One region of the Stutzerimonas tianxiuensis genome, then DNA from elsewhere that is predicted to be linked to it. Evidence: predicted binding sites of a transcription regulator. Region 1 holds the regulator's gene; each other region holds the start of a gene.

Region 1 (7,822 bases):
TCAGTACGCGCTGAAGCGCAACCGGCCCACCGGTCGAGGTGCCAATGGCAACCAGTCGGTACGACTTGCGACGAGGCGCCGAAGCTGGAGCTTGAGCTGTATGGACCGGCGCCGAAGACCTCGCATGAGAGGTGATACCCGAAGGGCTGCCGCCGACCGGGCGCGCTGCGTGGGTCGTGGCTGCCGGAGCGGTGACAGTACTGCTAAAACGGCGATTGCTGCGCGAGATGCTATGAACCTTCTCGCAGAGCAGCTGCTTTACCTTGTCCGGATTTCGCGAGATGTCCTCGAAATTCTTGGGCAGAAAATCAACGGCCCCCGCATCCAGCGCATCGAGCGTGACCCGCGCGCCTTCATGGGTAAGCGAGGAGAACATCAACACTGGCGTTGGGCAGCGTTGCATGATCTGCCGGACGGCGGTGATACCGTCCATCATTGGCATCTCGTAATCCATGGTGATGACGTCCGGTTTCAGCGCCAGCGCCTGGTCGATAGCCTCGCGCCCGTTGGTCGCGGTTCCGATCACCTGGATATTCGAGTCTGAAGAAAGGATCTCCGATACACGGCGGCGGAAGAAACCGGAATCGTCCACCACCAGGACCTTGACTGCCATAAAACAACTCCTAGCGACAGCGGTCCGAGAAGAAACCGCTGCCTACTGATCAGATCCGGCGCGCGTAACGCTTGAGCATGCTCGGGACGTCCAGGATCAAGGCGATACGACCATCGCCGGTGATAGTCGCGCCGGACATCCCCGGAGTGCCCTGCAGCATCTTGCCCAACGGCTTGATCACCACCTCCTCCTGCCCCACCAGCTGATCGACGACGAAGCCGATACTTTGATTGCCGACGTTGAGGATCACTACGTGCCCTTCACGCTGCTCTTCGAGCTCGGCTCCGTGCACCAGCCAGCGCTTGAGATAGAACAACGGCAGCGCCTTGTCCCGGACTATCACGACCTCCTGACCGTCAACCACATTGGTACGGGATAGGTCGAGGTGGAAAATTTCATTGACGCTGACCAGCGGGAAGGCGAACGCCTGGTTGGCGAGCATCACCATCAGGGTCGGCATGATCGCCAGCGTCAGCGGCACCTTGATCACAACGCGCGAGCCCTGGCCCTTGTTGGAAAAGACGTTGACCGTGCCGTTGAGCTGCGAAATCTTGGTCTTGACAACATCCATACCGACGCCGCGGCCGGACACGTCGGAGATTTCGGTCTTGGTCGAGAAGCCCGGCGCAAAAATCAGGTTGTAAGATTCCAGATCGCTCAGTCGGTCGGCGGCGTCTTTATCGAGCAAACCTTTCTCAACTGCCTTCGCACGCAAGACGTCCGCATCCATGCCTTTACCGTCATCGGTGATCAGCAACAGGATATGGTCGCCTTCCTGTTCAGCGGAAAGCACGACCTTGCCGGTGCGCGGCTTGCCTGCGGCTTCGCGCTCTTCCGGAGTTTCGATGCCGTGGTCCACCGCGTTGCGCACCAAGTGCACCAGTGGATCGGCCAGCGCCTCGACAAGGTTCTTGTCCAGATCGGTTTCTTCACCGACCAGCTCTAGATTGATCTCTTTCTTGAGGCTGCGAGCCAGATCGCGAACCAGACGCGGGAAGCGGCCAAAAACCTTCTTAATCGGCTGCATGCGCGTTTTCATCACGGCACTTTGCAGATCAGCGGTCACCACATCGAGGTTGGACACGGCCTTGGCCATGGCTTCATCGGCACTGTTGGAGCCCAGGCGCACCAGGCGATTACGCACCAGCACCAGCTCACCAACCATGTTCATGATTTCATCAAGTCGGGCGGTATCGACTCGAACGGTTGTCTCCGCCTCGCTCGCGGGCTTCTCCGGTGCGGCGGCAGGCTTGGATGCAGGCTCTGCTTTAGCCGGAACAGCGGCTTTGCTCGCAACGGTGCTTACAGCTGGCTTCGCAGGCGCAGCCTTCTTTTCCGCAGGCGCGGTAACCGCTGCGGGCTTAGCAACAGGCACAACTGCAGCCGCAACTGGTGCAGCCGCGTCGGGCTCAAACTTTCCTTTTCCATGCAGCTGGTCCAGCAGCGCTTCGAACTCGTCGTCGCTAATGTCGTCACCACCAGCAGCTACAGGCTTGGCCGCCGCTTCAGCGGGTGCGGCTGCCACCGGCTCGGCGAACTGGCCTTTGCCATGCAGCTGGTCGAGCAGCGCCTCGAACTCATCATCAGTGATCTCGTCGCTGGCAGACGGTTGCACAACAGCCGCCGCCGATGCTGCCGGCTTTGCGTCCTGCTCAGCCGCGAACTGGCCTTTTCCGTGGAGTTGATCAAGCAACGATTCGAACTCCTCGTCGGTGATCTCGTCAGCGGCACTGGAGGCTGGGGTCTCGACAGACTCTTCCAGCGCGCCAAGAAACTGCTCGAACTCGCTATCGGCAGTAACCGCAGGCTCGGGTTCAGCCTCGACAGGGGCTTCGACCACAGGTTCCTGCGCACCGGCCGGCTCAGCCAAGCGGGCCAGCGCTGCCAGTAGCTCAGGGGTCGCCGGGGTTACCTCGGTACGCTCGCGCACCTGGCTAAACATTTCATTGACGGAGTCCAGAGCCTGGAGAACGACATCCATCAATTCCGAGTCGACGCGACGTTCACCCTTGCGCAGGATGTCGAAGACGTTTTCGGCGATGTGGCAGCATTCCACCAGCTCATGTAGCTGGAGAAACCCGGCACCGCCTTTTACCGTATGGAAACCGCGAAAAATCGCATTGAGCAAGGCTGTGTCATCGGGGCTGCTTTCCAGCTCCACCAGCTGCTCTGACAATAGTTCGAGAATCTCGCCGGCCTCTACCAGGAAATCCTGGAGGATTTCTTCATCGGCGTCGAAGCTCATATTTAACTTCCCCTAAAAGCCCAGGCTCGAAAGCAGATCATCGACATCGTCCTGCCCGGAAACGACGTCTTCACGTATATCGGCATGCATCTGCGGACCTTCACCATTGGAAGGCTGTTTTTCTTGTTTTTTTAGTTCCTGCTCGGCGCGCATCGCTTCGCGGTCATGCTGGATGCCCGCCACGCGGTCAACCTGGCCTGCCATCAGCACCAGATTAAGCAGGTTACTTTCGAGTTCGGTAATGAGCCGGGTCACCCTTTTGATCACCTGACCGGTAAGGTCCTGGAAATCCTGGGCCAGCATGATTTCGCTAAGGTTCTGCGACAGCTGACTGCCATCGTTCATGCTGCGCTGGAGAAACTGATCGATGCGTTTGACCAGGTCGCGGAACTGTTCAGCGTTCATATCGCGACGCATGAAGCGCTGCCAATCGGCAGTCAGGCTCTGGGCTTCGTAGCTGACGTAGTTCACCAGCGGCGCCGATTCCTCAACCAGGTCCATGGTGCGGTTGGCCGCTTTTTCGGTCATCTCCACCACGTAGGACAATCGGTCCGTGGCGTCGGTGATTGGCGACGGATCACCCCCCGTCGCACAGGTGTCCATTTCGAGCTTGACGATGGCGTTGTGCAGCTCACGCGTGAGCTTGCCGACTTCCTGGTACAGCCCCAGGTTGCGCGCCTGATTGAGCTCGTTAAACATCTGCGTCGCTTCTTCGAAGCGGCCTTGCTGCAGACTTTCAATCAATTGGGGTGCATGAGCCCTCAGAGTCGCTTCGAACTCTGCCAGGCCTTGGTCTGCTTGCGTCATAGTGCCCTCGCGGCGTTACTGCTTCAGCCGTTGACGCGCTCGAAGATCTTTTCGATCTTTTCTTTGAGCACTTGAGCCGTGAATGGCTTGACCACGTATCCGTTAACGCCAGCCTGCGCGGCCTCGATGATCTGATCGCGCTTCGCCTCGGCGGTCACCATCAACACCGGCAGGTGCTTGAGGCGCTCGTCGGCGCGCACAGCGCGCAGCAGGTCGATGCCGCTCATGCCGGGCATGTTCCAGTCGGTGACGAGAAAATCGAAACTTCCGCTCTTCAGCATTGGCAAAGCAGTAGTGCCGTCGTCCGCTTCGGCGGTATTGGTAAAGCCCAGATCGCGCAAGAGGTTCTTGATGATCCGTCTCATGGTCGAAAAATCGTCGACGATGAGGATTTTCATGTTCTTGTCCAAGTACACCTCCGTAAACCCGAATCCGAGACCTGCTCACGGTCTGTTTGCGGGCCTCATGAATGAAGCTCGTAAGCGGTCTCTAATGCTTTGTTGCAAACCGGTCGTTAACGCGCGCGCCACTCGCCAAGACGAGCCCGCAGACGTGCCGCGCACTGACTGTGCAATTGGCTCACCCGCGATTCACTGACGCCCAGTACCTGACCGATTTCCTTCAAGTTCAACTCTTCGTCGTAATACAGCGAAAGCACCAACTTTTCACGTTCGGGCAGGTTGCCGATGGCTTCAGCCAACGCCTGTTGAAAACGCTCGTCTTCGAGATCGCGGGACGGTTCCGGATGGGTGCTGGCAGCATCCTCCTCGAACTCCCCATGCTCACCTTCCTGAAGCAGATCATCGAAGCTGAACAGGCGGCTGCCCAAGGTGTCGCCCAGAATGCCGTAGTACTCATCGAGACTCAATTTAAGTTCGGCCGCAACTTCCTGATCTTTAGCGTCGCGTCCTGTTCTGGCCTCAATTGCCCGAATCGCCTCACTGACCATGCGCGAATTCCGGTGTACCGAACGCGGCGCCCAATCACCCTTGCGCACCTCGTCGAGCATCGCACCGCGTATGCGAATACCCGCGTAAGTCTCGAAACTCGCACCCTTGCCGGCGTCATATTTCTTTGACGCTTCCAGCAAGCCGATCATCCCAGCCTGCATCAGGTCGTCGACCTGCACGCTCGCCGGCAAACGCGCCAGGAGGTGGTAAGCAATGCGTTTGACCAGCGGCGCGTATTGATCGATGAGTTGGTACTGCGAGTCTTTAGCCTGAGCTTTGCTGTAATACATACCGAATCCAGCCGCTATTGTTCGTTAGGCTCTGCGGCGGGCCTTACCAGGCGCTCCACAAAGAACTCCAGATGACCGCGTGGCGTTGCCGGCAACGGCCAGGTGTCAACTTTCTGCGCGATGGCCTTGAACGCCAGCGAACACTTTGCACGGGGGTAAGCTTCATAAACGGCGCGCTGCTTCTGCACGGCCTTGCGCACAGACTCATCGTAAGGAATCGCGCCTACATACTGCAGCGCCACGTCCAGGAAGCGCTCAGTCACCTTGGTCAACTTGGCGAATAGATTGCGGCCTTCCTGCGGCGCATGGGCCATGTTGGCCAGTACCCGGAAGCGGCTGATGCCGTAGTCGCGATTGAGCAGTTTGATCAGCGCGTAGGCATCGGTGATCGACGTGGGTTCGTCGGTCACCACCAGCAGCACTTCCTGTGCGGCGCGCACAAAGCTCACTACCCCGTCACCAATGCCGGCGGCGGTGTCGATGATCAGCACATCGATGTCATCGCCGATATCGCTGAACGCTTGGATCAGGCCGGAGTGCTGCAGCGTCGATAGCTGCACCATGCTCTGCGTGCCGGATGCGGCCGGCACGATGCGGATGCCGCCCGGCCCCTGGATCAGCACGTCACGCAGATCGCATTCACCGGCAATGACATCAGCCAGGGTGCGTTTGGTTGTCAGGCCGAGCAACACATCGACGTTGGCCAGACCAAGGTCGGCGTCGAGCAATACGACCCGACGCCCGAGATCGGCCAGCGCCAAGGACAGATTGACCGATACGTTGGTCTTGCCGACGCCACCTTTGCCGCCGGTCACTGCAATAACCTGTACGGGATGCATACCCATTTTCACACGCCTATCTCTTGCTGGAGCCCTAGGGCCATCGATGCGTTCAGCCCGAACGCGTCTTCTTTGTGTGTCACACGTAGCAAAGCGTTCATCCGACCTTCCGAGAACCGTTGTAAAGATCGGAGAACATGTCAGCCATGGTTTCCTCGCTCGGATTCTCTTCCGATTGCAAGCTCACCGCACGACTGACCAACTGGTGACTGCGAGGCAGATGCAGGTCGTCCGGAATACGCGGCCCATCGGCGAGGTAAGCGATAGGCAGATGCTGACTGATGATAAGCCCCAACACATCGCCCAGGCTGCCGGCCTCATCCAGTTTAGTCAGGATGCAGCCAGCCAGCCCGCAACGGCGGTAATTGTGCCAGGTCGCCTTGAGCACCTGGCTCTGGCTGGTCGCTGGCAGAACCAGATAATTTTTCGCCTTGATGCCACGGTCCGCCAACGCTTCGAGCTGCACCTTCATCATCGAGTCACCCGCGGGTAGACCAGCGGTATCGACAAGAATCAGGCGCTTACGAGCCAGCGGCGCTAGTGTTTTGCTCAAGGGCTGACTCGGGTCCAGCTGAATAACCGGTACGTCGAGAATACGCCCCAGTGTTTTCAGCTGTTCCTGAGCCCCAATCCGATAGTTGTCCATGCTCGCCAGAGCGATGCTCTGCGGGCCGTGCTTGAGCACGTAGCGTGCAGCGAGCTTGGCCAGGGTGGTCGTCTTGCCGGCACCGGCTGGGCCGACCAGAGCGATCACCCCGCCCTCTTCCAGCGGCTCGACCTTGGTCACCTTGATCGATTGCGCCAGATGAGCCAATAACATCCGCCAGGCCTGGCGTGGCTCCGATACGGTGGAGACTTTTTCAAGCAAGGCGCGAGACAGTTCGGCCGGCAAACCGATGCGCTGCAGGCGGCGCCAGAGGCCAGCCTGTTGCGGACGGCGGCTCTGCTCCTGCCCCCAGGCAATCGAACCGAGCTGCACTTCGATCAGTTCACGCAGACCCTGCAACTCCGACTGCATCGCCTCGACCGCACGCGATTCGAACGACGGGCTCGCGGCGCCGGGGGTTACCTGGGGCGCAGCTGCGGGCTTCTCGTCAAGCAGCTGACGATCCTGACCAGCCGAACCGCGCGCTGGCGCGCTGATTTCGGCGTGGGCACTGGCAAGTCGCGCCTGAGTCTTGCGCAGCTCGGCTTCGAGAGCCGGATTAGGCTGCTTCGCCACAGCCGATTCCATCGGATAATCAAGCACAGCGGTCAGCTCGACGCCGCCAGCGACCCGACGGTTTCCCGTGATCACGGCGTCAGCGCCCAGCTCGTCACGAATCATCTTCATGGCGATACGCATGTCGGCTGCGAAGAAACGTTTGACCTGCATGGCCTGTAGCCCTCAGTTAATTCTGACCCACCGTTGAAACGATGGTGACCTGCTTGTTATCCGGTATTTCCTGATAGGCCAGGACATGAATGTTCGGTACGGCGAGGCGGGCAAACCGCGACAGCATCGCGCGGACTGGACCTGCCACCAGCAGAATCGCCGGCTTACCTAACATTTCTTGACGCTGTGCCGCTTCTACCAGAGAACGTTGCAACTTTTCGGCCATTCCCGGCTCGAGGAGAATGCCATCTTCCGAGCCTTGCCCAGCCTTCTGAAGACTATTGAGCAATATCTGTTCCAACCTGGGTTCAAGGGTGATCACAGGCAGCTGCGGCTCAAGCCCGACAACGTTTTGCACGATTGCACGAGACAGCGCGACACGTACTGCCGCTACCATTGCGGCGGGATCTTGACTCTTGGCAGCGACGTTGGCGATGGCCTCGGCTATCGTACGGATGTCACGCACCGGCACCTGCTCCTGCAGCAGCGCCTGCAGCACCTTGAGCAACGTGGACAAGGAAATCATCCCTGGCACCAGCTCCTCGGCGAGCTTGGGCGAGCTCTTGGCCAGCAATTGCAGTAGCTGCTGAACTTCCTCATGCCCGAGCAATTCATGGGCATGCTTGTGCAGTATCTGGTTGAGGTGCGTCGCCACCACAGTACTGGCATCGACCACCGTGTAGCCGAGCGATTGCGCCTGATC
Region 2 (7,822 bases), on a different contig from region 1:
CAGCTGGCTCTCCATCGATTCCGGCGGTGGGGTATCCAGGTGGGCGAGGGTGAACATCGGCAGGGCTCCAAGTGGGTCAATCGCTGCATTGTACCGGGCGTTCAACGCGAGCGACGCAGAAGAAGACTTCCCGCTTACACGCGCTAGGAGAGGGTGAGCCTATCGTGGCGATAGGCAAATTTGCTGTTCAGCGCTTTGCATGCCTTTGGCGTACGGAAAACTGCTTTATGGCGAATTTTTAGCGAAGATTTGACGACGTTGGCGACAAACTGCCGCTAGATGGGGAGCTCAGGCAGTCTCGGGCCGAGTGCTAAGTTCTATTCAGCGGCGCGTCAACGCGTCAACCATAACCCTAAGGAGCAGAATATGAACGCTGAAACTGGAGAAAACGCGGGCGGTGGATGCCCGTTCGGCCACGGCGCGGGTGCACCGCGCAAGCGTCCGAGTAATAAAGACTGGTGGCCCGAGGCGCTGAGCCTCACTTCACTCAACCAGCACTCGCCGCGCTCCAATCCCTACGGCGGTGATTTCGACTACGCCGCTGCGTTTGAATCCCTTGATCTCGACGCGGTCATCGCCGACTTGCACGCCCTGATGACCGACTCCCAGGACTGGTGGCCGGCCGACTTCGGCCACTACGGCGGCCTGTTCATCCGGCTCGCCTGGCACAGCGCCGGGACCTACCGCATCACCGATGGCCGCGGCGGTGCCGGCGGCGGTCAGCAGCGCTTCGCTCCACTTAACAGCTGGCCGGACAACGCCTCGCTGGACAAGGCCCGCCGTCTGCTGTGGCCGATCAAGCAGAAATACGGGCGCAACCTCTCGTGGGCCGACCTCTATGTGCTCACCGGCAACGTGGCGCTGGAGTCCATGGGCTTCAAAACCTTTGGCTTTGCTGGCGGGCGTGCCGATACCTGGGAACCGGAAGAACTGTTCTGGGGCCCTGAAGGCACCTGGCTGGGTGATGAGCGCTACAGTGGCGAACGCCAGCTGCACCCCGGCCTCGGCGCCGTGCAGATGGGTCTGATCTACGTGAATCCGGAAGGCCCGAACGGCAACCCGGACCCGAAAGCTTCCGCCATCGACATTCGTGAAACCTTCGCCCGCATGGCGATGGATGACTACGAAACCGTTGCGCTGATCGCCGGTGGCCACACCTTCGGCAAGACCCACGGTGCAGGCGATCCCTCGCTGCTGGGCCCTGACCCGGAAGGCGCCGTGATCGAAGATCAAGGCCTGGGCTGGCGCAGCCGGTTCCAGACCGGAGCGGGCGCGGACGCCATCACCTCCGGCCTCGAAGTCATCTGGAGCCAGACGCCGACCCAGTGGTCCAACTACTTCTTCGAAAACCTGTTCAACTTCGAGTGGGAGCTGACCAAGAGCCCGGCCGGAGCGCACCAATGGGTCGCCAAGGACGCGCCGGAGGTCATGCCGGATCCGTTCGATCCAGGCAAGAAGCGCAAGCCGACCATGCTCACTTCTGACCTGGCGCTGCGCTTCGATCCGATCTACGAACCGATCTCACGGCGCTTCCTGGAGAACCCGGACGAGTTCGCGGATGCGTTCGCGAAAGCCTGGTTCAAGCTGACCCACCGCGACATGGGGCCTGTTGGTCGTTACCTCGGGCCGCTGGTGCCGCAGGAAACGCAGATCTGGCAGGACCCGATCCCCGAGTGCGACCATCCGTTGATCGATGAGGCTGATATCTCCGCGTTGAAGCAGAAGATTCTGGGCATGGGCTTTTCCGTGTCCGAGTTGGTGTCAGTGGCCTGGGCTTCGGCTTCGACCTATCGCGGTTCGGACAAGCGCGGCGGTGCCAACGGTGCACGCATTCGCTTCGCGCCGCAGAAGGATTGGGAAACCAACAATCCGGCGCTGCTGGCTCGCGTGCTGGAAAAACTGACCGAGATCCAGACTGAATTCAACGCCTCGGCCACCGGCGGCAAGAAGGTCTCCATGGCCGACCTGATCGTCCTGGCCGGCTGTGCCGCGATTGAAAAAGCGGCACAGGAGGGTGGGGTGAACGTCACCGTGCCGTTTACACCGGGCCGGATGGACGCCGAGGAAGAGTGGACCGATGTGCAATCCTTCGAGGCGCTGCGGCCGGTCGCTGATGGGTTCCGCAATTACTACCACGAGTCGCACTTCATGGCGCCCGAGGAAGCGCTGGTCGACAAGGCGCATCTGCTTCGGCTCAGCGCGCCGGAAATGACCGTGCTGGTGGGTGGTATGCGCGTGCTGGGCACCAACGCGGACGGCGGCCAGGACGGCGTCTTCACCAAGCGCGTGGGCACCTTGTCGAACGACTTCTTCGTCAACCTGCTGAGCATGCAGAACGAGTGGGTCGCGACCGAGCACAAGAACCGCTATCAAGGGCTCGACCGCAAGACCCGCCAGCCCACCTGGACCGCCACCCGTGTAGACCTGATCTTCGGTGCGCAATCGGAGCTGCGTGCCCAAGCCGAGGTCTACGGCATGGCAGACGGCAACGAGAAGTTCGTCCAGGACTTCGTCAAAGCCTGGGACAAGGTGATGAACGCGGATCGGCTCGATATCGGCAAACCGGCCGATAATTTCAGCCAGAAGCTTTCCGCTTGAGCCTCGCGGCGGCGCCTCTGGGCGCCGCCGACGCTTTCATGCACCGCGACGCAGAGCGGGCGGCCATAACGGTTGCCCGTGGCGAGCGGCTTCGTATGATCCTTCCGGCGGTCCAGTGCTGGCCTGCCTATCGTGTAACTGGCGGACGGCTCAGCTGTTCGGCCGACGCTTGCCGTAGCACCGATTCGACGCGCGTCCTGCGCATTACCATTCAGGCAAACACGAAGTACTTGCGGACGGTCTCGACGACTTCCCAGGTGCCGGTCATGCCGGGTTCCACCACGAAGATGTCACCCGCCTTGAGGTGGAGGGGCGCCATGCCGTCAGGCGTGATGATGCAGTAGCCTTCCTGGAAGTGGCAGTACTCCCATTTGACGTATTCCACGCGCCATTTGCCGGGCGTGCAGATCCAGGTCCCCATGATCTTGCTGCCGTCATCGGAGGTGTAGGCGTTGAGGTTGACGGTGTGCGGTTCGCCTTCGATTCGCTCCCATTTGCAGGCATCGACGACAGGCATGGGCTGGGTATCGCGCAGTACGGTGATCGGTGGGTTGGACATGGGCGCTCCGGTTAAGACGTGATCGGGCGCTTACCATAGGGCGCTGCTGCCTTGGTCAATTGTCTGGGGTCGACGCCGGGATGCCCATCAGCGCATGGAGCGTCGTTGAGCACGCGGTCGTCGTCCGCCAACGCTTAACCCAGTCTCAGCCGAGCGGGGCAGCCCCGAAGGGCTGGCCGCTGCAAACGTTACTGCGTGCGGAAGCGCCCGACCAGCTGCCGGAGCGCGCTGCTGAGTTGCCGCTGCTCCTGAGAGTAGCTTTCGACTTCCGAAGCCTGGCTCGACACCTGGGCAACCGCGTCGCTGATGGCCACCACGTTGCGGTTGATGTCCTCGGTAACCAGATGCTGTTCCTCGGTGGCAGTGGCGACCTGGGTGGTCATGTCACGGATCATCTGGACGGCATTCTCGATCTCTTCGAACGCTCCCAGGACCTCACCGGACAGCTCGATGGCCTTGCTCGATTCGGTCAGGCTGCGATCCATGCTCGCGGTCACCTCGCTGATGCGGCTGACCAGAAGGTTGAGGATCTTGTTGATCTCGCCGGTTGAATCCTGGGTGCGCCTGGCCAGATTGCGTACCTCATCGGCCACCACGGCGAAGCCGCGTCCTTGTTCGCCAGCACGTGCCGCTTCGATGGCCGCGTTGAGCGCCAGCAGGTTGGTCTGTTCGGCGATCTGCTGGATGCTCGACAGGATGGTGTTGATGCTCACCGTTTCGCGTTCGAGTTCTCGAATCACCTTGCTCGAACCCTGGATGCTGGCGCCAAGATCGTTCACCCCGGCGGTACTGCGGGCGATCACCTCCTTGCCAACGCGCGTCGCTTCCAGACCCTGTGCGGAGACTTCTGCCGTCCTGACGCAGTTGTGCGCCACCTCGTTGGCCGCCGAGGCCATCTCGGTGACAGCGGTGACGATCTGCTCCACAGCACTCGACTGGCGCTGCAAACTGTCCGACATGGCGGTGGTGCGCTCGTTGGTCTGGCTAGAGACGCTGTCGATGCTGACGGCGTTGTCCTTGATGACGGTGATCATCGACTGCGTCGACTCGATGAACTGGTTGAACCACTTGGCCAGTTCGCCGGTTTCATCCCGGGCCAGCACGGGGAGGCGATGGGTCAGGTCACCCTCGCCCTGGGCAATCGTGCGCAGCCCGTCCTTGACCAGATTGATCGGGGTGACGATGCGGTTGGCAAATATGACCCCGGCGATACCGAACAGCACCACCAGCACTGCGCAGGCGACCAGCGTCATCCACGCCAGCCTGTGTGCGCCAGCCAGGATTTCGTCGACCTGCATGAAGCCGACAAACTTCCAGCCCAGAGTCGGCGAGGTGAAGACGTTGGCCAGATAGTCGACGCCATCGATGTTTACCTCGATCAGGCCGTTCTCTGTGTTTGCGATGTTCGCGACGTAATCGCCCGGCAGCTCGCTGAGCTTCTTGAAGTTGTTTTCGGGTTGGTGGCCGTCAACCAGCAAGGTTCCGCTGTTCTCGACCAGCATGAAGAAACCGGTCTCGCCGAAGCGGGTTTTCTGGACCATGTCGGTCAGCGCCTTGAGCGACACGTCAGTCGCCACCACCCCGGCGAAGTTGCCGGCCTGGTCCTTGAAGGCTTTGATCACCGACACGTAGACCGCGTCGTCCGGTTCCCAGTAATAGCCATCCAGGCGCGTCAGCTGGAAATTGGCGTCTTTGCCCAGGGTAAACCAGGGGCGCCCGCGCGGGTCCCAATCGCCGTAATCTCCGGTACCCGGCCACTCCACGTAACCGCCCTGGGCATCGCCCATGTAGACGTAACCGAAGTTCGGGTTGTTGTTACCGATACCCGAGAAGTAATCGAAGATTTGTTTCTCGCGGCCCCCATTGGCCGTGGCGGTGGCGCCGGGTTTGCCGGGCGCCCCGAAGTAGGTGGTCAGCTCGCCAGCCTCGGTATCCTTGACGGCGGCAAAGTCGGCCATCGCCGACACGGTATGGCTGACCGAATCGAACAGGGTCACAAAGGTGTTGTTCACCAGCTGAACATCCAGGCTGCTGCTTTCCTGAAACTGGACCTTGGCCTCCTCGGTTACGTTGCGGATGGTGAACAGGGCCACGACAAGGACGGGAACAAGCGTCGCGACCAGAAAGCTTGCTAGCAGTTTGTGTTTTATTTTCATTGTTCAACGGCCTCTGGCCAGTTCATCAAGACGTCCACGCCGACCTGCGCTTCGTTCTGCGGGGAACCCTCGCGCAATCCAGTGCGCTTCGCGGCCGCGAAGCGCCCGATTCCTCAATCGAATCGATCGCTGGCGAGTCGCGGCCGGCAAGACGTTATCGGCACGGGTCTGTCAAGCCTTGAGGTTGCCCCGTATCTTTCCGACCAATGCACTTTATGGCGCAAGGACGGGGCTTACAGGGACACCGGGTGTTTCGATGTACGTCACCTCACGGGCGATCGGCCAAGCGCCGTTGGCAGTTCGCCAGGGGCGGTACCGGTCTGTGAAGTGTCCACTCGCTGCCTTCGCTGTTAAGCCTGACGCGCTTCGGCGCTTATCTCGCGGCTGATCCGCGGCCGCAGCGACTTAACGGAGGCTTCCGGCGCGCATGGCGTCTCCCTTGCGGTTTACTTGTCCGCCACCAGACAGGGTTTCGCACCGGGGCCGGACGGTCCGTGCGATGCGGGGCGCCGACGCAGACTCAATCCGGCGTGAACCACCAGTGTCGCAATGACCAGCGCGCCGCCATAAAGCGTTGAAGTTGCGGGTGTCTCGTTCAGGAAATACCAGGCCCACAGCGACCCCAGCACGCTTTCCAATAGATAGAAGAGCGCGACTTCCGCAGAGGGCAGATAGCGGGTTGCGTTATTGATCAACAACGTGGCCAGCGGCATCTGGATCAGGCCCATGATTGCCAGTGCCCAGTAGCTTGTCATCTCCAGGCCCAACGGTTCGGCCTTGGGCCAGGCAATCAGCGCAGCCGCCAGGCCGCCGAGCGCGATGAGGGGCATCCTTTCGATGGCGGGGTGGCGGCGCAGCAGGGTGAGATTGGCGCCCACCGCTGCCGAGGACAACAGCGCATAACCGTTGCCAGCCAGATCGGTGGGGGTGAAGGCTCCGGCGAAGACCACCATGATCCCCAGCGCCGCCACGCCGATGGCCAGCCAGGTGTGCAACGCCACCGACTCGCCCAGGAAAAAGCGTGTGAACAGGGCGGCGAACAGGGGCGCCGTGCTGAGCACGACCACCACGTTGGCCACCGTTGTATGAATGACCGCGAGCACGAAAAAGATCGAAGTAAAGGCCAACAGCAAGGCCGAGGCGGCGCTGATCAGCGGTTGCGCCTTGAGACTTGCCCGACTTTTGGCCGACAGCGAGAACGCACCCAGCGCCAGAAACATCAACAGCCCCCGCCAGAACACGATGCTCCAGCCATCGGCCTGTGCCAGGCGCACCAACAGGCCATCGAAACTGAGTACGACGATGCCGCTGCTTACCAGAAGCAGGCCGCGCGCTGAATCGTTCAATCGTGGGTCCTCCGTTACCGCTGCCGGCGCCTGTCGTTGCCCTGGCGCGGACTCGCTCTAAGCCGCGTCCGGACGCTGCGGCCATGATGGCGGCTTTGTTAGCCAAGCACCTGCCCAGAAGCGCCCCGGCGCACTGCAGTTCGCGACTTCAGCGGCTGCTATTGCTTGCCCCGCGGCGTGGGAGCTGATCCGTAAGCGGCCGTTTTGGCCGGAGCATGTCACGCCGTCAGATCTCTCCCCACAAGCGCCTCGAAGGCGAAGTTATCCGTTTTTGCGGCTGATAAAGATTCGCATATACGAGCCGTTTCGCATGGTCCTATAATCCGCGACTTCTTTTTTGAGGCGGCCAGACATGGGCGTTCTTGAATCCCTCCATCACTACCTTGCCGAACCGCTGATCGAGCAGTTTCTCGGCGTTTTCGACCTGAACGGCCGCCTTGGCGTGCTGTTTCTTGCCATCTCCTACGCCACCGCTTATGGCCTGTTTCGCTTCCGATTGAGCCGCGGCCTGACTGACGCACCCTCGTTCTGGCAGTTCATCGGTGGGAATAGGGTGCACCTGCACCGTTCGGCCTTGCTCGATTACCGCTATTACTTCGTGCGTGGCGTCATCAAGGTATTGCTGGTGGTGCCCATCGTGGGCCTGGTCGACCCTTACATCCTCCGCTCGGGCGACTACATCAGCTTCTTCACCAACCTGTGGGGCGAGCGGCCCCAGGTCGGGCACAACCTGTCGCTGGCGCTGCTGTATGGGCTCGGCGTATTCCTGATCAGCGACTTCACCCACTACTGGGTTCATCGCGCCTTTCACTGCAGTTGGCTGTGGGAGTTTCACAAGGTCCATCACTCGGCGCCGGTGATGGTTCCGCTGACGGCGAGCCGCGTCCATTTTCTGGAAAAAATAGTCGGCAGGCTCGTCGATCTGGTCTTCCTCGGCGCCTATGCCGGTGCGTTCTGGTATGTCTGCGGCGGGGAGATCAGCCGCTACACCCTGTTCGGCGTGACCTATCTGGTATTCATCTTCAACGGCCTGGCCTCGAACCTGCGGCACAGTCATGTGTGGCTGTCATTCGGACCGCGCCTCGAGCACATCTTCAACAGCCCAGCCCAGCATCAGATTCACCACAGCGATGCGCCGCGGCATTTCCACAAGAACTTCAGCA
Region 3 (7,822 bases), on a different contig from region 1:
GGTGCCCCGCGCTGTGATCGGCGTCTCCTGAGCGGAAGCGGTGAGGCCTAGCAACTGATACTCGAACTGGTTATAGCTGCTGGTGCCCGCTTGCCGGCAACAGAGCATTGCGCGGTGCTCATCACCGTTCTGGTTGATCTGCACCTTCTGGCCTTCCTGAAAGGGCAGTCGCGGAACGATCAGCGTAGTTGGGCGCGAGATCACGCTGATTTCCGGTAGCAGCAGGGCGCGCAGGTATTCGCTGCCCTGATCAGTCTTGCGTAGCAAGCGAAGCCCACAGGGCTGTGCCTGAGGCGCGATGAGCTCAACCCCCATCTGCGGTCCGCTGCCGCGGACTTGGCGGACCCAGCGCACCACTGCGACGCTCCAGGTTTTGCTGGCGGTGTCCTGCAGGCCGAGCAGCTCGCCTGCCTGAAGTTGCGCGGGGACCTCGCCCGGCCAGGACAGGCAGTAACCACCAGGGCTCTGGTCGACCCGTTGCACTTCGAATGTGGGAAACAGGTTATCGGCTGCAGGTAGTGCGGCCTCGCCTTCCTCAATCACCTTGGTCGATGCGGTAACAGGCACGAACTCAATATGGTCCTCGTCTGGAAGTCGCTCTTCTTCCACTATGACCTGGGCGTCGTACGCCACGGACCAGACGTCAGGCGCGGCATTGTTCAGCTTGAATACAGCGGAGCGAGTCTCGTCTGCGCGTTTCAGCAGCTCGCCGAAGGGGCGTTGATCTGCCAGGTAGTAGTGCAATGCGCTCATGCCGATGCACAGGGTCATCGCGCCCTGTGTCGGCGCACGTTGAAAGCTGCGCTCGGAAATGTCGCCCCAGGCGGCAACCAGATGTTGCAACAGGTCCGGGTTCAGCCCTTCTGGGATGGCGAGGGCTTTGTGCTCAGGGGCCTCTGCGGGCGACTGCAGGTGTGACTGGATGGCTTTGACCAGACCATGTGGATCGATGCCCAGTAGATCGACGCGGGTACTGGCGGGATACATCGATCTGTAGCGCGGTGGACCATCGATACGCGGGGATACGCCGAACAGGCTGGTCGGGCCCAGCCCGGCCTGCAGATGCACCAGGGCACTCCAGGGTTCGAGCAGCTGCGCGAGTTGACCAATACCTTGCTGACGCATCTGGTTGCAGCGTGCGCTGCCCAGCATCAGCGCAACGATATAGCTCTGTTCCGCGCTGAGGCCTGGGACCCTGTAGCACAGGTCGTCATTAACGATGGTGCGGTGTACGCCGTGCGTAACGGCCAACGCGTACAGCTGGTGCAGCTCCAGCCACAGGCCTTCAGGAGTTGGACTGTAGAGCTGTGTAGAGCGCACGAGCATGGTGCTGAGGCTGCGGATAGCACGCTGCAGGGCAATGGTGAGCAGCTGCAGACGGTCACGCCCAGTCTGTGGGGCCAGCTCGGCGGAGATCAGCTTGTAACCGATGGCGAGGTGGTTGTGCAGTGCCTGGCAAAGGCTCGCCACCTTTCGCGGTCGCTCGCCGAGCACGATGGGCTGGTTGATGAAGTAGCGTTCCAGTTCCCGGCAGACGAAATGGATTTCTGGCCGCAGCAATTCAAGCAGCTGCAGTCTGTTCGCCGCCGGCGTACGAAGCTGATTGATCTCGCGCATGGCCTGATACAGCTGTCGCGCAGTCTCCCCAAGGTTCGCCTTGGGCAGGCCGGAAAGCCAGCGTCTGACGCCGCGCACGCTGGGTTCGCAGAAGGATAGCTCCTGACAATCCGGCGACGGCACGCGCAACAATAATGGCTGGCTCTGATTATCCAAGCGATGAACTCCGTGGCATGCCTGCAGGCGTACCACCAACGGCGATGGTGGCCTTTGGGGGCTCGTCACGCCGTAATGTCAATATGCAATCGTTATGGTCAATCATAGCGAACCAGCAGCAATTGGCCAGCGCTAGCCGACCATTGGCGGGTGTCAGAGCTGAGGAGCGTCAGATGGCGTTAGCGCTATGTCGCTCGCCGGCTTGGCTTGGCCAAGCCCTTCTCCCATGCGGACCGGTGTCAGTGCCGACAGCTGCTCGGACCAGGCAATCCGGTCCGCTCCAAACAGCAGAATAACGGTGGAGCCGAGCTTGAAGCGGCCCATTTCTGCCCCCTTCTCCAGATGTATGGGTCCGCGCGCTGCTTCGTCGTAGTGAAAGGTCTTGAGCGTGCGTTTGGGCGGCGTAACCAGTCCGGCCCAGACGGTTTCGATGCTGGCGACGATCATTGCGCCCACCAGCACCATGGCCATCGGTCCGTGTTCGGTATCGAACAGGCAGACCACCCGCTCGTTGCGAGCGAACAACTCCGGGACCCCTTCAGCCGTGACGGTGTTCACCGAGAAGATGCGGCCCGGCACGTAAACCATCTCCCTCAGGGTGCCTGCCAGCGGCATATGCACCCGATGGTAGTCCTTCGGCGACAGGTAAACGGTGGCGAAATCTCCACCCATGAAAGGCGCGGCACGTTGGTGGTCGCCGCCAAGCAGTTCCATCACGCTGTAGCTGTGACCCTTGGCCTGGAAAATTCGCCCTTGCTCGATCTTGCCGAGCTGGCTGATGGCGCCGTCACAGGGGTTGAGGACCGCTCCGGGGGTCGGGTCGAGCGGGCGGGCGCCGTCTTTCAGCGCTCTGGTAAAGAAGGCATTGAAATGTTCGAAGGCAGTCGGCTCTTCGATCTGCGCTTCGTGCATCGGCACGCCGAAATGACGAATGAAGGCCTTGATGAAGCTGTTTTTCACCCAGGGCAGGCGGCACTCGGCGAGGCAGCCGGCGAGGCGCGAAATAAGGTGATGTGGCAGCAGGTACTGGATGAATACAAACAAGCGATCTTTCATGGATGACCTTTTCATTGCTGGATCGGGGTATCGGGTAGGTTGCCCCATTCGCCCCAGGAGCCAGGGTATCCCTTGACCCGCGGATAGCCCAAGGCCTTGGCCAGCAGGTAGGTGAAGCCGGAGCGGTGGTGCGTCTGGCAGTGGGTGACAATTTCTTTGTCGGCGGTAATGCCGAGCGCTTCCAGCCGTTCAGCGATGTCTTCGCGGATGCGCATCGCGCGTGCCGGGTCCATGGCTGCGGTCCACTCGAAGTTGACGGCGCCGGGTATGTGCCCCGCGCGTGCTGCGAGTGCTTTCTCGCCGCGGTATTCCTCAGGCGAGCGCGCATCCCAGATGACCAGGTCGGAAGCGCCGAGCCGGCTTTCGAGATATTCACGGGTCGCGCTAGGGGCTTCGTCGAGCTGCAGCGGAACCGGCCCGCCTGCAGCGACAGGGCTGTCTTGCGACAGAGGGCGCTGTTCCGCCAGCCAGGCGTGCAACCCGCCGTTCAGATAGTGGTAATGGGAATGGCCGATAACGTCGAGCAGCCAGATGAAGCGGCCGGCCCAGCCACCCCCTTCGTCGTCGTAGACCACGTAGACGGCGTCGTCACGATGACCCAGTGCTCCAAACAGCGCTTCCAGCTGAGGCTTTCCGGGTAGTTGTCCCGGCGCCGGCGGTTGACCGAGCTGAGTCTGCTTGGGGTCGACGAAGCGTGCGCCAGGCAGGTGTCCTTCGGCGTAGCGGGCCGCGCTGGTCAGGTCGACCAGAATCAGCTCCGGTGCATTCAGGCGCTCGGCCAGATCGGCCGGTTCGATTACCAGCGGCAGGGTGGAAAAGGCGGACACGGCAAGCCTCAAGCGGATGGAAAGGGGCAGTCTAGCGAAAAAATCAGCGGACGCGTTTGCTGAACGTCGCCAGGGCGCGCTCAATGCACTGGGCCGTCTTGGCGAAGGCCTGCAGCCCCATCTCGCTGAATGCCGTGTTGTTCTGATCGACCACCAGCAGCATCACCACACGATCGTCCAAGCCGACTGAGCGCAACAGGACGTGTTCGCTGGGGAACAGTGCTTTCAGTGTGCCGGGTAACAGCGCGGTGAATTGGGCAAGGTTATCCGGCTTCAGCCTCAGTAGAGCCGGTTTTTCCAACAGTCTGCGCAACACCTGGCTTTGCTCGGGTTCGAGTGTCAGGCGGGTTGCCTCACTTGGCAGTCCGCTGGCTTGCTGGCCGACCAGGCGTTGCTGCTTGCGATCTACCATCAGCAACAGTACGCGTTCCATGCCCGCGCACGTCAGTGCCTTGCAGGCCGTGGTAGTGAGTTGCAGCACATTGTCGAATGGGCAGGGAACGCTGAGCAGCTCGCGGCAGTGCTCGCGCCACTGGGCCAGGATTTCGGTGTCTGGCAGTTTCGCGGCTTTTTCCACCTGGAATAGGCTTTCCCATGGCCAGAGCAGGCCCTGGGCCGGTTGCCACAGTTCGGTTGGGCCGATCACGCGGGCGCTGGCCACCGCCTGCTGATGCGCCATTTGCTGCAATTCGGCGAGCGGGACCTGAAGGTAGAGCCCGGCGAGCCGCTGCCAGCGCAGGCTGTGAATGCCGCTCCAGCTGTGGTGCGCCGACAGCGCCAGGCCGTTGGCGAGCACAATGGTGTTGCTCGGCAAGGTGAGCCAGCGGCGCAGCGCGGGGTCGGCGTCGAGCATTTGTTGCTGGTGCAAGGGGTGTTCATTATCGCGGGCGATATGCAGTGCCTTGATCAGCATCCGCCGGTGTTCGTTGAGGAGCCGGTAGCCTTGGGCAATCCAGCCGGGCAGCCCCCAATGCTCGGCGGTGGCAATGCAGAGCTCGAGCAAGGAGACGCCGAGCAATGACTGCTCGACCTGGCGAGCGGGCTCGCGCTTGACCAGAACGCGCTGCTCCCAGTCTTCCAGCAACTGCGGGTGCGCGGCGACAAGTGCCCAGGCCGGCGACAGAAACAGCAGACTGCTCCAGTGGATCTCCTGCCAGAGCCGCGCGAGGCGTGAGGCGAACAACCCGTTTGCCTGCTGGCTGGCGTGACTGCTGATCAACATCAACTGCCGCAATGGCGCTGGAATATCGGTTGGCTGCGCGGCGGGCACTTTTGCAAACAGGGCTTCGGCGCGCTTCAAGCCGATGCGGCTCAGCGCAACCTCAAGGCTCTCGGCCGGTTTGCTGGTTGATGCCGCGCTGCGGTTGGCTTCGCGGATCACGGTAAGTGCGAGGACCGGACTTTCCTGAATGAGGTCTGAAATCTCGCGCATGGAAAGGCTGCTGTCGCCCAAGGCCCGTTGCACGCGGGCATAAGGACCGGCAGCCGCCGGCAGGACAACGGCGTCCAACGTCTTGACCCAGGCTTCAAGCGTGCGGGGGAGTGGTGTCGTAGTCATGGCGCCGCCGAACTAGCATTTCATCGGGATGGCCTTTAGTCTGGCGCAAAAGTTCCGATAACCAGAACAATTCTTTTCATCTGCCCTTCCGCCTGACCCCAATCGAGCTCGTGCGACATCGCGCGGCTTGTTTCAGGTGCCCTGAGATCAGGTTTTAGACGTACCTACCTATGGCAAAAATAATCGGCATCATCGTGGTAATCGCCAGCGTCCTTGGCGGTTTCATTCTGTCCGGCGGCAAAGTCGCCGCACTCATTCACCCGTTCGAGGTAATGATCATCGGTGGTGCCGCACTTGGCGGCTTTCTGCAGGCCAACCCTGGCAGCACGACCAAAATCGTGTTCAAGAAATCGCTGCAGATGTTTGGCAATCGCTTTACGCACAAGTACTACCTGGAAGTGCTGGGGATGCTCTACGAGATCCTCAACAAGAGCCGCCGCGAGGGCATGATGGCCATCGAAGCAGACCTCGAAGATCCAGCCGCCAGCCCGATTTTCAGCAAGTACCCGGCGATCCTGAAGGACGAGCGGATGACGGCCTTCGTCTGTGATTACCTGCGCATCATGTCCTCGGGAAACATGGCCCCGCACGAGCTGGAAGGCCTGTTCGACATGGAACTCAATGGCCTCAAGGAGGAACTTGAACATCCGTCTCACGCCGTGGCGAAGATTGCCGACGGCTTGCCCGCGATGGGGATCGTGGCTGCGGTACTGGGTATCGTGATCACCATGTCGGTGCTCGCTTCGGCAACCAACGCGGAGATCGGTGAGAAAGTTGGTACGGCCCTGGTAGGTACCTTCCTCGGCATTCTGGCGTCCTACGGCTTCTTCGGCCCGCTGGCGGCGGCGCTCGAGCACGACGCCAAGGAAGAACTGAATCTGTACGAGGGCATCAAGGCGACTCTGGTGGCCTCGGCGTCCGGCATGCCGCCGACGCTGGCGGTGGAGTTTGGTCGCAAGGTGCTGCTGCCTGCGCACCGTCCAAGTTTCGCTGAGCTTGAACAAGCGATGCGTGGTAGCTAAGCGCAATCATGGACAATACCCAACCAATCATCGTCAAGCGGGTCAAGAAGGTCGCCGCGGGCCACCACGGTGGCGCCTGGAAGATTGCTTTCGCCGACTTTGCGACCGCCATGATGGCGTTCTTTCTGGTGATGTGGCTGATGTCCTCGGCCACGCCTGAACAGAAACGTGCGATTTCGGGCTATTTCCAGGACCCGATTGGCTTCACCGAAAGCGCCAGTCCGCATGTGATCGATCTGGGCGGTACGCCAACGCCTGCGCCGGACCGTACGCTCAACGACGTCGTCGACCCGTCAGTGCAGCAGACCGACACCGCGATGGATGCGGAGCAGGCGGAAACCTTTGCCGAGCAGTTGGAGCGTGAACGTCTCGACCTGTTGCTTCAGGAGCTGCAGAACAAGGTTGACGAAAATCCGGAGCTGACCCGCTTCAAGGATCAGATCCTCTTTGAAATCACCCAGGACGGTTTGCGTATCCAGATCATGGATGCGGCCAACCGTCCAATGTTCGCCCTCGGCAGTGCCCAATTGCAGCCGTACTTCGAGGATATTCTGTTGGCCATGGCCGACACCATCCGTGCGGTGCCGAACAAGATCAGCATCAGCGGCCACACCGATGCCAAGCCTTATTCCGGGCGCGGCGAATTCGGTAACTGGGAGTTGTCGGCCGGGCGTGCCAACGCGGCTCGGCGCACGCTGGTTGCCGGTGGCTATCCGGATGAGCAGATTGCTCGGGTGGTGGGCTATGCCTCTTCGGCCCTTTTCGATCGAGAGAACCCGCTGAACCCCGTCAACCGCCGCATCGATATTCTGGTGCTAACCAGAAAGGCGCAGCGCGACATCGAGGGCGAGCAGTCGGACGCGACGGGGAAAAGCGCAGACTCAGCAGCCACATCAGCAGGCAACGGGCCGGCGCCCTCAGCTGCGCCACCTGACCCGCTGCAAGCGCCGCAGTTGCGCGAGCGGCTGAACATCTTCGAGGACGGCGTGCTGCAGTTCGATCAGCCCGGCGGGAACTGAGCCGGGCATCTCAACCGCTTCTGTTTGGCGCTTGTCAGTAGTCGGCTTCTGTCAGGCCGCTGATGATATGTCGGTAGCTGGCCATGCGCTGTGGCTGAATCTGGCCCTCCTCCAGTGCTTTGAGCAGGGCGCAGCCTGGCTCGCGGTCATGCTTGCAGTCGCGGAAGCGACAGTGCCCCAGCAGCTCCTGGAACTCGATGAAACCGGCCTCGACGTCAAAGCGGCTTACGTGGCCCAGGCCGAATTCACGGATGCCTGGAGAGTCGATCAGCTCGCCACCGCCAGGGAAATGAAACAGTCGTGCGGTCGTGGTGGTGTGCGTGCCCTTGCCGGTCATTTCTGACAGCGCGCCCACCCGGGTGTCGACACCGGGCAACAGGCTGTTGACCAGCGACGACTTGCCCACCCCGGACTGGCCGACAAATACGCTGACGTGCCCGTCGAGTCGCGCCTGCAATGCCTCCATGCCTGCGCCGCCGTGTGCTGAAACCTCCATCAGTGGATAGCCCAGCTGACGATAGACCCCTAACAACGAATTCAATGCGCCTTCGTTCTGTGCGTCGATCA
Region 4 (7,822 bases), 290 kb from region 1:
CGGCGCTTCCACCATCAATCAGATGGAAGCCATCGACATCCTTCGCGAAAAGGGCGTCAAGCGCATCGGCCCATACCGCGTACCGCGCACTATGAGCAGCACGGTATCCGCCTGCCTCGCAACGCCGTTCCGGATCAAGGGCATCAACTACTCCATCGCCTCGGCCTGCGCGACCAGTGCGCATTGCATCGGCCATGCGATGGAGCAGATTCAGATGGGCAAGCAGGATGTCGTCTTTGCCGGCGGCGGCGAGGAAGAACACTGGAGCCAGAGCTGCCTGTTCGACGCCATGGGCGCCCTGTCCAGCCAGTACAACGCGACGCCGGAAAAGGCCTCGCGGGCTTACGACGCCAAGCGTGACGGTTTCGTCATAGCCGGCGGCGGCGGCATGGTGGTGGTTGAAGAGCTGGAGCATGCGCTCAAGCGCGGCGCCAAGATCTATGCGGAAATCGTCGGTTACGGCGCTACTTCCGATGGCTACGACATGGTTGCGCCGAGCGGCGAAGGCGCACTGCGCTGCATGCAGCAGGCGATGGCCACGGTCGAAGGTGACATTGATTACCTGAACACCCATGGCACCTCGACACCAGTGGGTGACGTCGCTGAGAGCAAGGCCGTACGCGACATGTTCGGCGATAAGATCCCAGCTATCAGCTCGACCAAGAGCCTGTCCGGACATTCGCTGGGCGCTGCAGGTGTCCACGAAGCGATCTATTGCATGCTGATGATGCAGGGCAACTTCATTGCTGGCTCGGCCAACATTGAAGAGCTCGATGCAGAGGTTGCCGATATGCCGATCGTTCGCGAAACCCGTGAAGATGCGAAAATCGACACCATCATGAGTAACAGCTTTGGCTTTGGCGGTACCAACGCAACGCTGGTACTGAAGCGCTGGAAAGGCTGATCGATTCCTCGCTACAAACAATAACGGCGCCTAAGGGCGCCGTTATTGTTTGTGGTGGGTTTTGTTCACTGGTAGATCACGCCGGATCGAGTAGCCTAAGCGGAACGCGACCTAGCAGACGCAGGCGGTTCAGGACGTCTGCACAGCGCCTTCTACATCTCCGTGCGCCATGCACGATGCTGCGGTAAAAAGCGCATCCGTCGACGAGTTCAACGCGGTCTCGGCGGAGTCCTGGATCACGCCAATGATGAAGCCGACCGCAACGACTTGCATCGCCAGGTCGTTAGAAATTCCGAACAGGCTGCACGCCAGCGGAATCAACAGCAGCGAGCCGCCTGCAACACCAGACGCACCGCAGGCACAGATCGCCGCCAGCAGACTGAGCAGAATTGCGGTTGGGATGTCCACAGCGATACCCAGCGTGTTAACGGCCGCCAGCGTCAACACTGTAATGGTAATAGCCGCACCGCCCATGTTGATGGTCGCGCCAAGCGGAATCGAAACCGAATAGGTGTCTTTATGCAGTCCCAGTCGCTCGCACAACTGCATGTTCACCGGGATGTTGGCTGCTGAGCTGCGGGTAAAGAATGCGGTTATGCCACTCTCCCGCAAACAGGTCAGCACCAGTGGATAGGGATTCCCACGAATCTGCCAGAACACGATCAGAGGGTTAACCACCAGCGCCATGAACAGCATGCTGCCGACCAACACCATCAACAGCTGTAGGTAACCGGCCAGCGCTGCGAAGCCGGACTCAGCCAGGGTACCGGCTACCAGTCCGAAAATGCCCAGCGGGGCAAACCCGATAACAACCTTGACGATAAGGGTCACGCCTTCTGACATATCGGAGATCAGATCGCGGGTGCTCTGACGGGCATGCCTGAAGGCAAATCCAAGTCCGATTGCCCACGCCAGGATACCGATGAAATTGCCTTCAATCAGCGCATGGACTGGGTTATCAACCACGTTGAACAACAACGTTTTTAGAACAGCGCCTACCCCCGCAGGCGGTATGACGTCATTCGCCTGGCTGACCAACGTCAAACTCGTCGGAAACACGAAGCTGGCGATAACCGCAACGATTGCAGCGCTGACTGTACCCAATGCGTAGAGAACCAGGATTGGGCGAATGTGCGTCGGCTGCCCCCGCTTGTGGTTAGCCAGTGATGCAGTGACCAGGACGAAGACCAATACCGGCGCGACAGCCTTCAATCCCGCAACGAACAAATCACCCAGCAAACTGACCGACGCTGCGGTCTCAGGCCACAGCCAGGCCAGAAAACAGCCGGCAACAAGCCCAACGACGATCTGTGTAACAAGGCTGACTCGGTTGTAAGCGCGGAATAACTGGGTTGAAAGGCTAGACATGATGAAGTCTCGGCGTAGACGGCTGGGTCAGGCGAAGCCAATCGCCCTGGAAGCGACAGCCAATGCCTTGCGAAAAACGCCGAATGGTACCCATCTCCTCGCGCCCTGCCCAGCTTTGGGGCGAAACGGATAGTCGAACTCTCGAACCAATGGTGCTGAATACGTTCCTTACCAAAGCGATAGCCTCGGCGGAGCTGGGCGCTGAGTGCTTGACCGATACACGCGTCGGCCTTGAGATCGCCACCGTGCGTGTACCTCATTCATCACTGCCTCATCTCACTCACCGCGGCCACGGTTTCGCGGCAGCACATCAAGGAAATTGTCTCGCGCCACCTTCTGCGCTGTAGGTTCTGACAAAGCATCAAGGAAAGGATCAAATGCGCGCATTGCTTCGCCGACCCCATCAAACCGGCCAACCACATCCGATCCGATCATGAAGCGCGTCGGATGGCGCTCGACCAAGGCCACCCAGGCTGGGTCGACATTACCCGAACGATCCAGTAGGTAAGGCTCCAGCATGGTCCATGACAGATCGATATACAGGTTTGGGTAGTCATCAAGCAGTCGCTTAACGGTAGGCAAGAGAAAGTCGAGCTTCTTCTGATGACGATACAACTCCATACTCGTCCCGGCATGCGCCCAGATGAAACGGGTATGCGGGTGATTTCGCAGCGGCTCTTCGAGCTCCTCAAGATAGAGCGGATTGCGCTCGCGCTTGGAGGTGATGTTCGAATGCAGCATCACCGGCAGATCGAATTCGGCTGCAAGGTGATACACGCGCGTAAGCGCTTCATTGTTGGCGCGCGGCGTGTCGCCCTGGGTCAGGGCGGTTATATCGTCATGCCGAGTAAAGACCTCGCCTAACCCCTGCCATAGCCCAGGATCGAGATCCAGCATCCGACGGATGTGCGCATCGGCATTTTTGTCGTTTGGATTGAACCCTGACAGAAACGGGTGGAAGCGTTTGCGCTGGTCTTCGTCCAGCTCTTTAAGCGCGGCCGCAACTAACACATCGGTCGCGCTGTACCAGTAAACGGCGGCGTCATCCCCGGCGTAGTATCGCGGACGCTTAGGCTCGTTCTCGTGCCACTTCTTCGCAACCGGAATGCCGCTGATCATCACGTGGTCAATGTTGCTCTCGTCCATGGCCTTGAGCAGTTGCTGCATGCCATCGGTCTCTTGGAAAAAATCGACGAAATGAAGATGTGAATCGCTGTAGTGGTAATCCCGTGCCTGCACCGGCGTGACGGTAACAACCAGGCACAGCGCCGCGAGACAGTTTCGTATATTGAGCAACCGATGTCCTCCTAGTGAACAAGCGGATAGACCGTGCCGCCTCGTAGCGGTTCATAACGCCGCAACGGTACCGACGACAAAGCCCCGCGCCGCGTTCGAAACAAAAAAGGCCCGTCAATGACGTAATGCTGTTCACTTAAGCATTTGAGCCCTGACGGGGCTTCCCCGAAAATCCGATGTCAGGTCCCTGGCATCGGATTTTTTATGTCTCTGCAACAGCAACTGCTCGACTTAGGTGAACTGTTCAACTTCTCGATGTGGTCGCCAGCCGCCTCAAGGAGGAATACAAGGTCGAGTGCGCCTACGAGGCGATCAACGTCTGGTCGGCGCGCTGGATCGAATGCAGTGACGAGAAAAAGCTCAAGGAGTTCAAGGACAAGGCCTTCGAGAACCTGGCGGTGGATGGCGGTGGCCACCTCACCTACCTGGCGCCGACCCGGGTCAACCTGAGCCTGATGGAAGAGCGCTGGCCGGACGTGAAATTCCGCGCCACCCGCGAACACCACTAACCCCCTGCCAGCCAAGTCGGCTTGGCCGTGCAACGCGGCCAAGCCGAACACTTTTTGCCAGACAACGCGCCTCTTTAACCTAAACTGAGTAGGTTTATCCGTTCGTTCACATAACGCACGCCTGAGCCCGTGACAAATCGCTGAGCTGCACTCAAGTTCCGCCCAGCCACGACGATACAAGCTCACACTGCCCTTCCTTGCTCCGAGGTGAATATGTCCATTCGCAATGTCCGCGTGGCCACGCGTGCCGGTGTCGGTTTTGCCCTGCTTGCCCTGCTGGTTCTGCTGGTAGGCAGCTTTTCCCTCGGGCAGATGCGCAACTTGCACAGCAAGGGTGAATACATCAACACGATCACCCTGCCCAGCCTGCAAACCATCAACAACATCAGCACCGACATCCTGCGCATCCGTGTGCTCACCCTGCGCCTGATAATCCAGCGTGACGCCAGCCAGCAACAGCAAACCATACGCACACTGGAAGAGCTCAAACAGGAGCTGCAAAAAGACGAAGCGCGCTATGAAAGCCTGCTGGAAGCCGACAACGAGCGCGCCATGTTCCAACGCCTGGTCAGCGCCCAGCGCGCGTACATGAGTGAGCAACAGCGCATCATCGAACTGGTACCGCAGGGGCGTCATGATGAAGCCCTGGCCGCAGCCAACGGCCCGCTCAACCAACATGCCGACGCCATGTTTCGCGCCCTCGACGAACTGACCCAGTTCAACAATGACAACGCGGCGGCGGCGCAAAAACAAAGCGAGGCGATTTATCAGAGCGCCTTCAACCTGGTAGTGGCGATCATCGTCGCCGCCATCGCCCTGACCATCCTGCTCGCCGTACTGCTCACCAACAGTATCGTGCAACCGCTGCGCAAGGCCGTCGGCGTCGCGCAAGTCGTGGCCAAGGGCGACCTCTCGCAAAGCATCCAGCTGGAAGGCAACGACGAACTGACCAGCCTGATGCGCGCCCTGCAGGAGATGCAGCAAAGCCTGCGCAGCACCATCCAGCAGATTGCCGATTCCTCGACCCAACTGGCCTCTGCCTCCGAGGAGCTGCACGCGGTCACCGAAGACTCCACGCGAGGCATGCACCAGCAGAACAACGAACTGGAGCAGGCAGCCACCGCGGTCAATGAAATGACCGCAGCGGTCGATGAAGTCGCGCGTAACGCCGTCAGCACCTCGCAAGCCTCGCAAGCCTCGAGCAAGACGGCCGAGCAGGGCCGCGACCAGGTGCTGCGTACCGTCGATTCCATCGACAGCCTGGCCGAAGACGTCACCCAGACTGCCGGCCAGGTGGAACAACTGGCCGACAAGGTACGCGACATCAGCAAGGTGCTCGACGTGATCCGTGCGATTGCCGAACAGACCAACCTGCTGGCACTCAACGCCGCCATCGAAGCCGCACGCGCCGGCGAGCAGGGTCGCGGCTTTGCCGTGGTGGCTGACGAAGTGCGCCTGCTGGCACAACGCACCCAGCAGTCCACCCAGGAAATCGAGCAAATGATCGGCGGTATCCAGCAAGGTACCGACCAGGCCGTGAATGCCATGCGCCATAGCAATGAACGCGCCCGCACCACCCTCGACGTCGCCCGCGCCGCCGGCGAGGCACTCGACCTGATCGCCCGCTCGATCACCGAGATCAACGAGCGCAACCTGCTGATCGCCAGCGCCTCCGAAGAGCAGGCCTCGGTGGCCCGCGAAGTGGACCGCAACCTGGTGAATATCCGCGACCTGTCCCTGCAAACCTCGGCCGGCGCCAACCAGACCAGCGCCTCCAGCCAGGAGCTGTCACGCCTGGCCGTGGAGCTGAACAGCATGGTCAGCCGCTTCCGCCTGTAATCCGGCCAGCGACGAAAAAACCCGGCGCCAGGCCGTAATGCTGTTCACTTAAGCGGAGCAGCCTTTCGATCCACTGGATAACGGGTCTTTGAGATCTTCACCGTCCTTGGTCTTGATGGCCTTGGACGGTGATCCAGAAACAGCCCACCGATTCCTGCTCTCAGCTCCGACAATCGTCTTCCTGTTGCTGAAACCGGGTTGGCCGCCGCCATCACGATCAATTGCACGGCGATGTATTGGGCTACTGGTTTGAAGCGGATGTCGCCCGGAGAGCGGCCGAAGGCGACGGCTGCCTGACCGGCTTCGCGGCGGATGATGTTGTAGGCCAGCAACAAGCCCCAGACCTCCTGGTAGACCAGCTCCGTTACCTTGCTGCGCAGGGTCATCGCATTCTGCTGCAGAGAGCTTTTGATATCCCGGAAGCCCAGCTCGATCTCCCAGCGCTCCTGATACAGCTCGGCGATGGTCTTGGCGCTGTAAGTATCCGCAGGCAGTGAGGTGAGCACTGTCTTGATCTTGTCCTTCACGGCGTAGCTGACTTCACGCACCTCCCAGTGCGTCGGCAGGTCGGGGTTGCGCTTTCGTGCCTGTGCCGACACCTTCATGCGCAGCAAACGATCGCCCTTGCCGTAACGAGCGACTTCCTCGCTAACCAGCCCTTGGCGGGCCGGAATCAGCCAGTGCCGGCTTTCCCCTGCGGCGCCCAGGCGCAACAGCAAGTCGGCACTCCAGAAGCCCTTATCGAACAGCGTCACCGACTGATTGGGAATCTGCTGCATAAACTCATCGGCCAAGCGCATCTCACTGCGCCGGTAGGGACTCACCTGCGCATCCAGAATCAGGTGCGAGCGCACGTTCATCAGGGCTACCAGTCGCAGCATGGGAAACGGCGTCTGGCGCTCGGTGGAGGTATTGCCGGAGCCGAAATGCTCTCGGAGTTCAGGCGTGTCTGGGGTGCGCAGGAGTGCGCCATCCACGGCCAATACTTGCAGGCCCTGCCAGGTATCGCCCTCATAGCGCTCGCAACCCCAATGGTTACCCGTCTGACGAAACAGCCACTCAACCGGATCGGCACCCAATCGTTTACGCGCCTCGGTGACACCGCTTCGGGCCAGCAGGTCGTGAGAGGCCAGCCCCTGGGCACAGATATTCAGGCGTCGTGCGACCTCATGCACCGGCTCGTCACGGAACAAGGCCATGCCAAGCACCAGCCAGAGCACCTGATCGCTGGGCAGACGCCGCCGCCTTATGGTGGCCTGGGCGGACAAGTCCAGAGCGGATGCCACCCACTCGATCGGGATGTTTTGGGTGAAGGTGCTCAGATCCGAGAAGTTGAACAGTTCACCTAAGTCGAGCAGTTGCTGTTGCAGAGACATAAAAAATCCGATGCCAGGGACCTGACATCGGATTTTCGGGGAAGCCCCGTCAGGGCTCAAATGCTTAAGTGAACAGCATTACCGTCAATGACGGGCCTTTCAATGACACAGCTAAAGGTTAAGCGGACAGCTCAACCAGGAGCTTGTTGAGACGCTGCACATAAGCCGCAGGATCTTTCAGGCTATCGCCAGCTGCGAGTGCCGCCTGATCGAAGAGGACGTGTGACAGATCGGAGAAGCGATCTTCGTCCGGCTCGGCATCAAGCTTCTCTATTAGAGGGTGTGCCGGGTTGATTTCAAAAATCGGCTTCGACTCCGGTACTTTCTGTCCGCTGGCTTCAAGAATCTGACGCATCTGCAGGCCCAGGTCTTGCTCACCGATCGCCAGGATTGCCGGCGAATCAGTCAGACGGTGCGACACTCGCACCTCTGCGACCTCGTCACCCAGCGCAGTCTTGAGACGCTCCACCAGTCCTTCCTTCGCTTTGGCAATCTCTTCCTGAGCCTTCTTGTCTTCTTCCGTATCCAGC

What was found. Region 1 encodes FliA, which starts transcription of late flagellar genes. Its sites were predicted from a motif close to CTAAAGTTTNNNNNNNNNNNGCCGNTAA; they were not measured.
Region 2: the regulator FliA is predicted to act here: its motif matches at 5,468-5,495, upstream of ACSSNI_RS12800 (methyl-accepting chemotaxis protein).
Region 3: the regulator FliA is predicted to act here: its motif matches at 5,248-5,275, upstream of motA (flagellar motor stator protein MotA).
Region 4: the regulator FliA is predicted to act here: its motif matches at 4,228-4,255, upstream of ACSSNI_RS04380 (methyl-accepting chemotaxis protein).

The regions. Positions count from the first base shown of each region.
Region 1 covers NZ_JBPVWS010000002.1:81,658-89,479, reverse strand. Annotated here, with positions in the region: gene ACSSNI_RS03035 (protein-glutamate methylesterase/protein-glutamine glutaminase) at 1-613, opposite strand, end outside; gene ACSSNI_RS03030 (chemotaxis protein CheA) at 663-2,858, opposite strand; gene ACSSNI_RS03025 (protein phosphatase CheZ) at 2,871-3,665, opposite strand; gene ACSSNI_RS03020 (chemotaxis response regulator CheY) at 3,689-4,063, opposite strand; gene fliA (RNA polymerase sigma factor FliA) at 4,180-4,905, opposite strand; gene fleN (flagellar synthesis regulator FleN) at 4,920-5,750, opposite strand; gene flhF (flagellar biosynthesis protein FlhF) at 5,842-7,119, opposite strand; gene flhA (flagellar biosynthesis protein FlhA) at 7,136-7,822, opposite strand, start outside.
Region 2 covers NZ_JBPVWS010000009.1:19,834-27,655, reverse strand. Annotated here, with positions in the region: gene ACSSNI_RS12815 (GNAT family N-acetyltransferase) at 1-57, opposite strand, end outside; gene katG (catalase/peroxidase HPI) at 367-2,598, shown strand; gene ACSSNI_RS12805 (cupin domain-containing protein) at 2,810-3,157, opposite strand; gene ACSSNI_RS12800 (methyl-accepting chemotaxis protein) at 3,346-5,313, opposite strand; gene ACSSNI_RS12795 (DMT family transporter) at 5,760-6,659, opposite strand; gene ACSSNI_RS12790 (sterol desaturase family protein) at 7,012-7,822, shown strand, end outside.
Region 3 covers NZ_JBPVWS010000001.1:480,417-488,238, forward strand. Annotated here, with positions in the region: gene ACSSNI_RS01985 (molecular chaperone) at 1-1,773, opposite strand, end outside; gene asd (archaetidylserine decarboxylase) at 1,927-2,829, opposite strand; gene ACSSNI_RS01995 (rhodanese-like domain-containing protein) at 2,841-3,656, opposite strand; gene ACSSNI_RS02000 (HDOD domain-containing protein) at 3,700-5,214, opposite strand; gene motA (flagellar motor stator protein MotA) at 5,385-6,236, shown strand; gene motB (flagellar motor protein MotB) at 6,245-7,255, shown strand; gene rsgA (small ribosomal subunit biogenesis GTPase RsgA) at 7,290-7,822, opposite strand, start outside.
Region 4 covers NZ_JBPVWS010000002.1:374,782-382,603, reverse strand. Annotated here, with positions in the region: gene fabB (beta-ketoacyl-ACP synthase I) at 1-904, shown strand, start outside; gene sstT (serine/threonine transporter SstT) at 1,034-2,272, opposite strand; gene ACSSNI_RS04390 (amidohydrolase family protein) at 2,549-3,559, opposite strand; partial or broken gene prfC (peptide chain release factor 3) at 3,823-4,077, shown strand; gene ACSSNI_RS04380 (methyl-accepting chemotaxis protein) at 4,291-5,916, shown strand; gene ACSSNI_RS04375 (IS4 family transposase) at 5,961-7,292, opposite strand; gene htpG (molecular chaperone HtpG) at 7,411-7,822, opposite strand, start outside.